DNA from 2 places in the Sutcliffiella horikoshii genome. Region 2 is predicted to be linked to the other one. Evidence: riboswitches for the same ligand, from Rfam matches in the RefSeq annotation. Region 2 holds a riboswitch; the other holds the start of a gene.
The links. Region 2 has a riboswitch for S-adenosylmethionine ahead of K7887_RS07665 (O-acetylhomoserine aminocarboxypropyltransferase/cysteine synthase family protein). Riboswitches for the same ligand answer to the same signal wherever they lie in the genome.
Positions count from the first base shown of each region.

Region 1 (4,634 bases), 1.9 Mb from region 2:
ATAAATATCCTGAGCGATATGAATGGCGGACACCTCTGTTGGAGCTTGAGCGGCTGGATGCACCAATATTGATTATTCATGGGGAGCAGGATAAGAACGTTTCTATTGAGCATTCTTATAGGTTGGAAAAGTGTGCAAAGGAGATGGGGAAGAAGGTGGAAGCGTGGTATTATTCGGAGTACACGCATTATTTTCCTCCGCAGGAGAATCGGAGGATAGTGGCGCGGTTGACAAGATGGATGAAGGAACAGTGACTGATAGGGGGAGAGGGAGCTTCTCAACGCCCGAAACGCGGTGTGGAAAGGGAAAACGGTAGTAGAGGGAGCTTCTCAACGCCCGAAACGCGGTGTGGAAAGGGAAAACGGTAGTAGAGGGAGCTTCTCAACGCCCGAAACGCGGTGTGGAAAGGGAAAACGGTTGTAGAGGGAACATCCTATACGCCCGAACGCCGATGAGAAAGAAGGAAACGGTCAAATAGAACGGCTCTATACGCCCGAACGCCGATGAGAAAGAAGGAAACGGTCAAATAGAACGGCTCTATACGCCCGAACGCCGATGAGAAAGAGGGAAACAGTCAAATAGAACGGCTCTATATGCCCGAACACCCAAGAGAAAGAGGGAAACGGTTAAATAGGACAGCTCTATACGCCCGAACCCCCACTAAAAACATGAAAACAGTCATATAGGGGGTTCTTCTAAACGTCCCCCCATAAACTAGAAGGCCAACCAAGTCTCTCAAAGCCTTGGTTGGCCTAAAACATTTATAATTATTATACCGTAGGTCCGCCCAACTCAAGGACTTCCGCAGGTACATTTTCAAACTTCTTGAAGTTCGCTTTGAACTTTCCTGCGAGCTCGCGAGCAAACTGGTCGTATTTTTCTTCGTTATGCCATGTTTTCTTCGGTTGTAACACTTCGTCAGGTACACCTGGAACATGTACTGGAATGGAAACGCCGAAGTATGGATCGGTTTCTACTTCCACATTTGTCAGGTCGCCTTCAAGTGCCGCCTGTACCATAGCTCTTGTGTAAGAAAGCTTCATGCGGCTTCCAACGCCATACTCCCCGCCAGTCCAGCCTGTGTTAACAAGGTAAACCTGTACGTTGTGCTCATCAATTTTCTTGCCAAGCATCTCCGCATAAGTAGTAGCAGGAAGCGGCAGGAATGGTGAACCAAAGCAAGTAGAGAAAGTTGCTTGTGGTGATGTGATTCCACGCTCTGTGCCTGCAAGTTTACTTGTGTAACCACTTAGGAAGTGGAACATTGCCTGTTCTTTTGATAGCTTAGAGATTGGAGGCAATACGCCAGTTGCATCGGCTGTTAAAAAGACGATGGTATTTGGGTGACCGGCAATGCTTGGTTGAACGATATTGTCCATTGCATCCAATGAGTAAGCTGCACGTGTATTTTCTGTTAACGTGGAGTTTTCATAGTCAGCAATTCTTGATTGACCATCAATGACCACATTTTCAAGGACTGAGCCAAAACGGATTGCGTCAAAGATTTGCGGTTCTTTTTCACGAGTCAGACCGATGCATTTAGCATAGCATCCGCCTTCAATGTTAAATACGCCTGTGTTAGACCAGCCGTGCTCGTCGTCTCCGATAAGTTTACGGTTCGGGTCAGCAGATAGCGTTGTTTTACCTGTACCGGAAAGACCGAAGAATAATGCTACATCGCCTTCGCGTCCTACGTTTGCCGAGCAGTGCATTGGCATAATTCCGTTTTCCGGAAGAAGATAATTCATTACAGAGAAAATGGACTTTTTCATTTCTCCGGCATATTCTGTACCACCGATCAGAACAATGCGTTTGCTGAAGGAAATAATGATGAATGCTTCTGAATTTGTTCCGTCTATGACAGGATCTGCTTTGAAATTCGGAGCAGAAACAATGCTGAATGCGGTTTCATGTTTTGCCAATTGCTCTTCATTTGGCTTAATAAATAACTGTTGTGCAAAAAGGTTGTGCCATGCGAATTCGTTGATTACTTGGATTGGCAATTGATATTTTTCATCGGCGCCAGCGAAGCCTTTGAATACAAATACTTCTTCTTTGTTTTCTAAGTATGTGAGAACTTTGTTATATAGGCGATCAAATACTTCTTCAGAGATAGGCGCGTTGACGGTACCCCAGTCAATTTTATCTTTGCTGATTTCTTCTTCTACAATAAATTTATCTTTAGGGGAGCGACCCGTGTATTTGCCAGTCGTTGCGAGTACTGCACCAGTTGAGGTCAGGCAGCCTTCGTTACGGTTTAATATCTTTTCTACCAATTGAGGAACAGACAGTTGAACATGCGTGTTGCTTCCGTAAATTAATTTTGTTAACCCATTATCAATCCCAACCGTTTTCATCATGGATAACTCTCCTTTGATTATATAATTTGCTTATTTATTTTCTCATCTGTTAAAAAGTATAACACATTTAACTTAATAGTCCATACTAATTAGCTTATTTTATGAAAATTTATAGGAATTCGTTAACATTTTGTGAAAAAGAGGCTTATCCAAGTGGAATAGCATTAGATTAACTGATTGAAAGCGTTGTCATTTCTAAGCTTGTCCACTAAAATTTTCACCAAATGTCCTCTCCCATTATAAACCTTGCCAACCAGAAGTAAAAGAAAATGATAATGAGATTTTTCAAGATAAAAGATCTACATAAAAGGAAGTAATTATTTCCTGTAAATTGATGTCGAATTATTTCTCTTTTTTGTTGACATGAAAGGTTTTAGTACGCTAATATAGAACCTTGAACGGATACTCTTATTCCGAGCTGGTGGAGGGACAGGCCCTATGAAACCCAGCAACCTGCTCAAAGGATGAGCGAGCGCGAAAAAGCACGCCGCTGTTTTGTATTAGGCCAATGTTATTGGTCGCTTGAGAAAAGGTGCTAAACCTGAGCAAGGCTATGACCTTGACCGATAAGAGTGAAAGGCTAATTCTCGACATCAAACCTTTCCTCAATTTTGTGGGAAGGTTTTTTCTATTTTTACACAAGATAACATAGAACATCACAATAGGAACTGAGATCCGTATCAAATATAACTGCTGTACGTGAAGAGAAGTCAAACGCTTTTCATAAACAAAAAGGAGGAACTTTTTTTAATGACTAAACAACGTCGTTTATTTACTTCTGAGTCCGTAACGGAAGGCCATCCGGATAAAATTTGTGACCAAATTTCCGATTCTATCCTGGATGCAATCCTAACAAATGATCCGAATGCACGTGTAGCGTGTGAAACATCCGTTACTACTGGATTGGTATTGGTAGCTGGAGAAATTACAACTTCCACTTATGTAGATATTCCTAAAATTGTTCGTGAAACAATCCAAGGCATCGGTTATACTCGTGCAAAGTACGGTTTTGATGCGGAAACTTGTGCGGTACTTACTTCCATCGATGAGCAGTCTGCTGACATCGCAATGGGTGTTGACCAAGCGTTAGAAGCTCGCGAAGGTCAAATGTCAGATGCAGAAATCGAAGCAATCGGAGCTGGAGACCAAGGTCTAATGTTCGGATATGCTTGTAATGAAACAAAAGAATTAATGCCATTACCTATTTCACTGGCGCACAAGCTTTCTCGCCGTTTAACAGAAGTGAGAAAAGATGAGGTTCTTCCTTACTTACGTCCAGACGGTAAAACGCAAGTGACAGTGGAATATGATGAGAACGACCAACCAGTTCGTATTGATACAATCGTAATTTCAACTCAACATCACCCAGAGGTTTCCTTGGAGCGTATCCAACGCAACATCAAGGAATACGTAATCAAGCCGGTAGTTCCTGCTGAATTGATCGACGAGAACACAAAATACTTCATCAACCCGACTGGCCGTTTCGTAATCGGTGGACCACAAGGGGATGCGGGTCTTACAGGACGTAAGATCATCGTTGATACTTACGGTGGATACGCTCGCCACGGTGGTGGAGCATTCTCCGGTAAAGATGCAACGAAAGTAGACCGCTCTGGTGCATATGCTGCACGTTATGTGGCTAAAAACATCGTAGCAAGCGGACTTGCTGACAAGTGTGAAGTTCAATTGGCTTACGCGATCGGTGTTGCACAACCGGTATCCATCGCAGTTGATACTTTCGGAACTGGTAAAGTTTCTGAAGAAAAATTAGTTGAATTGGTTCGCAATAACTTCGACCTTCGTCCAGCAGGAATCATCAAAATGCTAGACCTTCGTCGTCCTATCTACAAGCAAACTGCAGCTTACGGCCACTTCGGACGTAATGATCTGGATCTTCCTTGGGAGCAAACAGACAAAGCAGATGCTTTGAAAGAACAAGCGAACGCTTAATATAGTTAATAAAGAAAACCGCCCGAGAATGAGGCTCTTTGAGAGCTCTATTCTTAGGCGGTTTTTAATTCTAAAGGATTTCTTCTAATTTTATATATAAAGAGTCTCTTTCTGTTTCTAAGACGGTTAGTTCATCTTGCAGCCTTTGAAGTGTAAGTAAATCCTCTTCATTGTTCATCAGAGTTTCCAACTTAACTATCTCTGTTTCCAAATCTTCTAATTGCTTTTCAAATTCTTCGTAGCATCTTTTTTCGCTCGCTTCATAAACCAAGTGCTTTTTCTTTTGCTCAATTTTGGTGATTTCAGGTAGTTCCACAACCTTTT
Region 1 is NZ_CP082918.1:3,390,979-3,395,612, reverse strand. Features, by position in the region: gene K7887_RS17335 (alpha/beta hydrolase family protein) at 1-254, shown strand, start outside; gene pckA (phosphoenolpyruvate carboxykinase (ATP)) at 771-2,357, opposite strand; SAM riboswitch class I at 2,766-2,933, shown strand; gene metK (methionine adenosyltransferase) at 3,111-4,310, shown strand; gene abc-f (ribosomal protection-like ABC-F family protein) at 4,381-4,634, opposite strand, start outside.
Region 1: linked by a shared signal. The riboswitch ahead of metK (methionine adenosyltransferase) and the one ahead of K7887_RS07665 (O-acetylhomoserine aminocarboxypropyltransferase/cysteine synthase family protein) in region 2 are both predicted to bind S-adenosylmethionine.

Region 2 (4,634 bases):
CAAGCGATCCCCCGATAATTGCCTTTACTCGGTCAATTCCTAACTTTCGCAAGGCTTTATATTGGGAGTGCACCATGTCCCTGATGGTGATGGCAGGAAAGGCTGCGCCGTATTTTCTACCAGTTTCAGTGTCAATACTCGTTGGTCCCGTACTACCATTGCATCCACCAAGTACATTCATTGTTATAACTTGATACCTGTTCGTGTCGATATAAAGATCTGGTCCGATAAATTTATTCCACCAACCAGGGTTTTCTTTTGAACCGACAGTAGCTTGATTTCCCGATAGAGCATGGCACACCACAATCACTTCACCCGATGGATTTCCTTTTCGTTCATATGCTATCTCCACATTAGGGAGTTTTTTTCCGTTTTCTAAAAGCAGCGTTCCGATCGATACCTTTTTGGTATGTTCCGTTTGACAGCTCACAAAATCCCACTCATTTCTATATGTTTTGACTGACTGCAGCTTGTTTGGACTTTCCAGTAGCCACGAATAGTGCCTGATCTAAATCATTCTGCAGATCCTTTAGCGACTCAATTCCGACAGATAAGCGAATCAGATCTTCTGTCACACCGGATTTAATTAAATCGTCACCTGTTAGCTGCTGATGTGTGGTGGAAGCGGGGTGAATAATTAAAGATTTTGCATCTCCGACATTTGCCACATGAGACCAGAGTTTAATGCTGTCAATCGCCTTTCTCCCTGCATCTCTTCCACCTTTAATTCCAAAGTTTACAATGGAACCATTGCCTCTACCCAAATATTTTCTCGCAAGAGTATGTGCCGGGTGATCTGGCAGTCCAGGATAGGAAACCCATTCCACTGCAGGGTGATCTTGTAGGTATTTCGCTAATTCCAGGGCATTCTCGTTATGCTTTTCTACTCGTAAGTGCAAGGTTTCAAGTCCCTGTAAAAGTAAAAATGCATTTTGAGGACTCAAGCATGCGCCAAAATCTCTTAGAAGTTGCACTCTTAGCTTCACAGCAAATGCCAGATTCCCAAAAGTCTGTGCATATTTAATTCCGTTATAGCTTGCATCCGGCTCCGTAAATCCAGGGAAGTTCGGATGGTCCCAGTTAAAGTTCCCACCGTCCACTACTACTCCGCCAATGGTTGTTCCATGGCCACCTATCCATTTCGTTGCAGAATGGACAACGATGTCCGCTCCCCACTTGATAGGATTGCAAAGGTAAGGGGAAGCAAAGGTATTGTCAATGATCAATGGGATAGAGTTATCGTGAGCCACCTTTGCTACCGCCTCTACATCCAGTACGCGTAAGCTTGGGTTTCCAATGATTTCTCCGAATATCGCCTTCGTTTTAGGTGTAATTGCGTTGCGGAAATTTTCCGGGTCTGTTGCATCTACAAACTTTACCTTAATTCCGTACTTTGGAAGTGTTACAGCAAAGAGATTATAAGTTCCGCCATATAAGTTTTCTGCAGCAACAATTTCATCTCCGGCATGGGCAATGTTCAAAATCGCAAAAGCAATGGCTGACATTCCTGAGCTTGTCGCAACAGCTGCTGCCCCTCCTTCCAAGAGAGCAAGTCTTTTTTCCAGCACATCTACAGTTGGATTCATGATTCTCGTGTATATATTGCCAAATTCATTTAACGCAAAAAGATTTTGAGCATGGTCGGTGTTGTCGAAAACATAGGAAGTTGTTTGATAAATAGGTACGGCCCTTGAACCTGTCGTCGGGTCTGGCGTTTGTCCTCCGTGCAATAATACTGTTTCCACATCATAGTTTGGTTTTGTCATCCTACATTCCTCCATTTTTCTATTTTCCACAAAATAAAAACCCCTTCCTAAGAAGAGGTTTAACATTCCTCCTCTTATCTCTCAGGCTACATTGCCTGCAGGAATTAGCACCAACTCAAGAAAATAAATTCTTGAAGGTTGCCGGACTTCATCGGGCCTGATCCCTCAGTCACTCTGGATAAGAGTTATTTAGTTGGTTAATACGTTAAAACATAATAGTTATATAATCTACGATATTTCTAAGGAGAAATAATTATTACTAAAACTTTTTGCAATTATAGCAACTGTAACGCAATAAAGTCAATACAATATTCTGAACTTTTCAACATAACTTTTGTATTCCACTAATTTCCTGTAAGCATACTACTTGAAAGTCAAAAAAGGTCAAAGTATAATAACCTTACAACCTTTAAAGGTCAAAATAAGTCAAACTTTTATCAAAGGTGAAATGTTTCCCTTGCAAAATAAGGGGTCATATCACAACAATATTAGGAGGTAGCATGATGATGAAATGTCAAAAATGTGAAGTAAATAACGCAACGATTCAATTTAAATTTCGTTCAAATAACGAGCAGACACAACTTGTCTTATGCTCTTCCTGCTTTGAAGAAGTAAGAGCACAAATGACATCACCGACGCCCACTAGTTTTTTCTCTGACTTTCCTTTTGGGAATGGCTCGTCTAATGATGAAGGCCATGTAAACGGGACGGCTCAAAACCAATCACTAGGAAGCAAAAAAGGTGGAAGCATTCTTGATGAGCTAGGTAAAAATATAACCAACATTGCCAAAACAGGTCTCATTGATCCTGTCATTGGCCGTGATAAAGAAATTAAACGTGTGATTGAAATTTTAAATAGGCGAAATAAAAACAACCCTGTCCTGATCGGGGAACCAGGTGTAGGTAAAACTGCCATAGTGGAAGGGTTAGCCTTGAAAATTGTAGAAGGCGATGTTCCTTCAAAATTAAAAAACAAGGAAATATATTTGTTGGATGTAGCTTCCCTTGTCGCTAACACAGGAATTCGCGGTCAATTTGAAGAGCGTCTTAAACAAGTAATTACAGAGTTGCAAAAAAGAAAAAATGTCATTCTTTTTGTAGATGAGCTACACCTTATTGTCGGTGCTGGTTCTGCTGAAGGCTCAATGGATGCAGGAAACATTTTAAAACCTGCTTTGGCAAGAGGCGAACTCCAATTGGTCGGGGCAACAACATTGAAAGAATACCGCCAAATTGAAAAAGATGCGGCACTTGAACGCCGCTTCCAACCGGTTACCGTCAAAGAGCCGTCTACGGATGAGGCATTAAAAATTATTAAAGGCATTCAATCAAAATATGAAGATTACCACCAGGTTACCTATTCAGATGATGCCATCAAAGCTTGCGTAGAGCTTTCACACCGCTACATCCAAGATCGCTTCTTACCAGACAAAGCGATTGATCTTTTAGATGAAGCAGGATCAAGAAAAAATCTAACGTTAAATACGATTGATTTGGAGCAAATTGATGCTCGTCTGACTCAAATTGAAGAAGAAAAGAAGGCAGCTTTATCGAAAGAGGATTACGAAACAGCTGCCAAGTTAAGAGACGAAGAGGAAAAGCTTGAAGAAAAAAGAAACTCCAACGATCAAGCGGATTACGAGCGCGGTCAAGTGACATTGGAAGACATCCAAGTCATCATGGAAGAGATGTCAGGAATTCCAATTGGTAAATTGCAAGTTGATGAACAGGCAAAACTCAAAAACCTTGCAACAAACTTGAACCAAAAAGTCATTGGACAAGAAGAAGCTGTCAATAAAATTACAAAAGCGATCCGCAGAAGCCGTGCTGGCTTGAAAAGAAAAGAGCGTCCAATCGGTGCTTTCTTATTCGTTGGACCTACAGGGGTAGGGAAAACCGAATTGACCAAATCACTGGCTGAAGAGCTCTTTGGAACGAAAGATGCTTACATCAGATTTGATATGAGTGAATATATGGAGAAACACGCAGTTTCCAAGCTGATAGGCTCCCCTCCTGGCTATGTTGGTCACGAGGAAGCGGGGCAACTAACAGAAAAAGTTCGCCGAAATCCTTACAGCATTATTCTGCTTGATGAGATGGAAAAAGCTCATCCGGACGTTCTACACCTGTTCTTACAAGTGATGGAGGATGGACGACTTACCGACAGCCAAGGCAGAACCGTAAGTTTCAAGGATACGGTTATCATCATGACAAGTAACGCAGGTGTGACGGATAAGAAGATTTCTGTAGGCTTTGAAAAACAGGCCACGCCTGAAACGGGTTCTGTTATCGAAAGCTTATCGAATTACTTTAAACCTGAATTTTTAAACCGTTTTGACAGTATCATCGAGTTCTCACAGCTTCAAAAAGATCACCTGTTGGCAATTGTCGACATTATGGTCGATGAATTATCTGAAATGCTCAGCCAAGAACGTGATTGTGAACTTACCATTTCAGATGTTGCAAAAGAAAAGTTGATAGAGCTTGGATATAACCCGGCGTTTGGTGCAAGACCATTGCGCAGAATCATCCAAGAGCATATTGAAGATCCAATTACAGACCTATTATTGGATGGCGATACTTTTGCGAAAATCGATGTAGATGTAACAGATGACCAAATTGTCGTAAACGGCAAATAATCAAAAAAGACTGTCCGAACCGGGCAGTCTTTTTTTGATTGATAAGAAAGTATATAAAATACTGTTGATTTCCGTTCCAGGCGCTTCGCTTGCCTGCGGGCGGTCCGTGAGCCTCCTCAGGCTTCGCCTTCCGGGGTCTCACATGTCCCTTCCTCCCGCGGGCGTCTGCGCGCCTTCCACTTCAATCAACAAGGTGACTTCATTCATCTAAGGGTTTTAAAACAGCACC
Region 2 is NZ_CP082918.1:1,492,472-1,497,105, reverse strand. Features, by position in the region: gene metX (homoserine O-acetyltransferase MetX) at 1-430, opposite strand, end outside; gene K7887_RS07665 (O-acetylhomoserine aminocarboxypropyltransferase/cysteine synthase family protein) at 447-1,766, opposite strand; SAM riboswitch class I at 1,838-1,951, opposite strand; gene K7887_RS07660 (ATP-dependent Clp protease ATP-binding subunit) at 2,273-4,405, shown strand.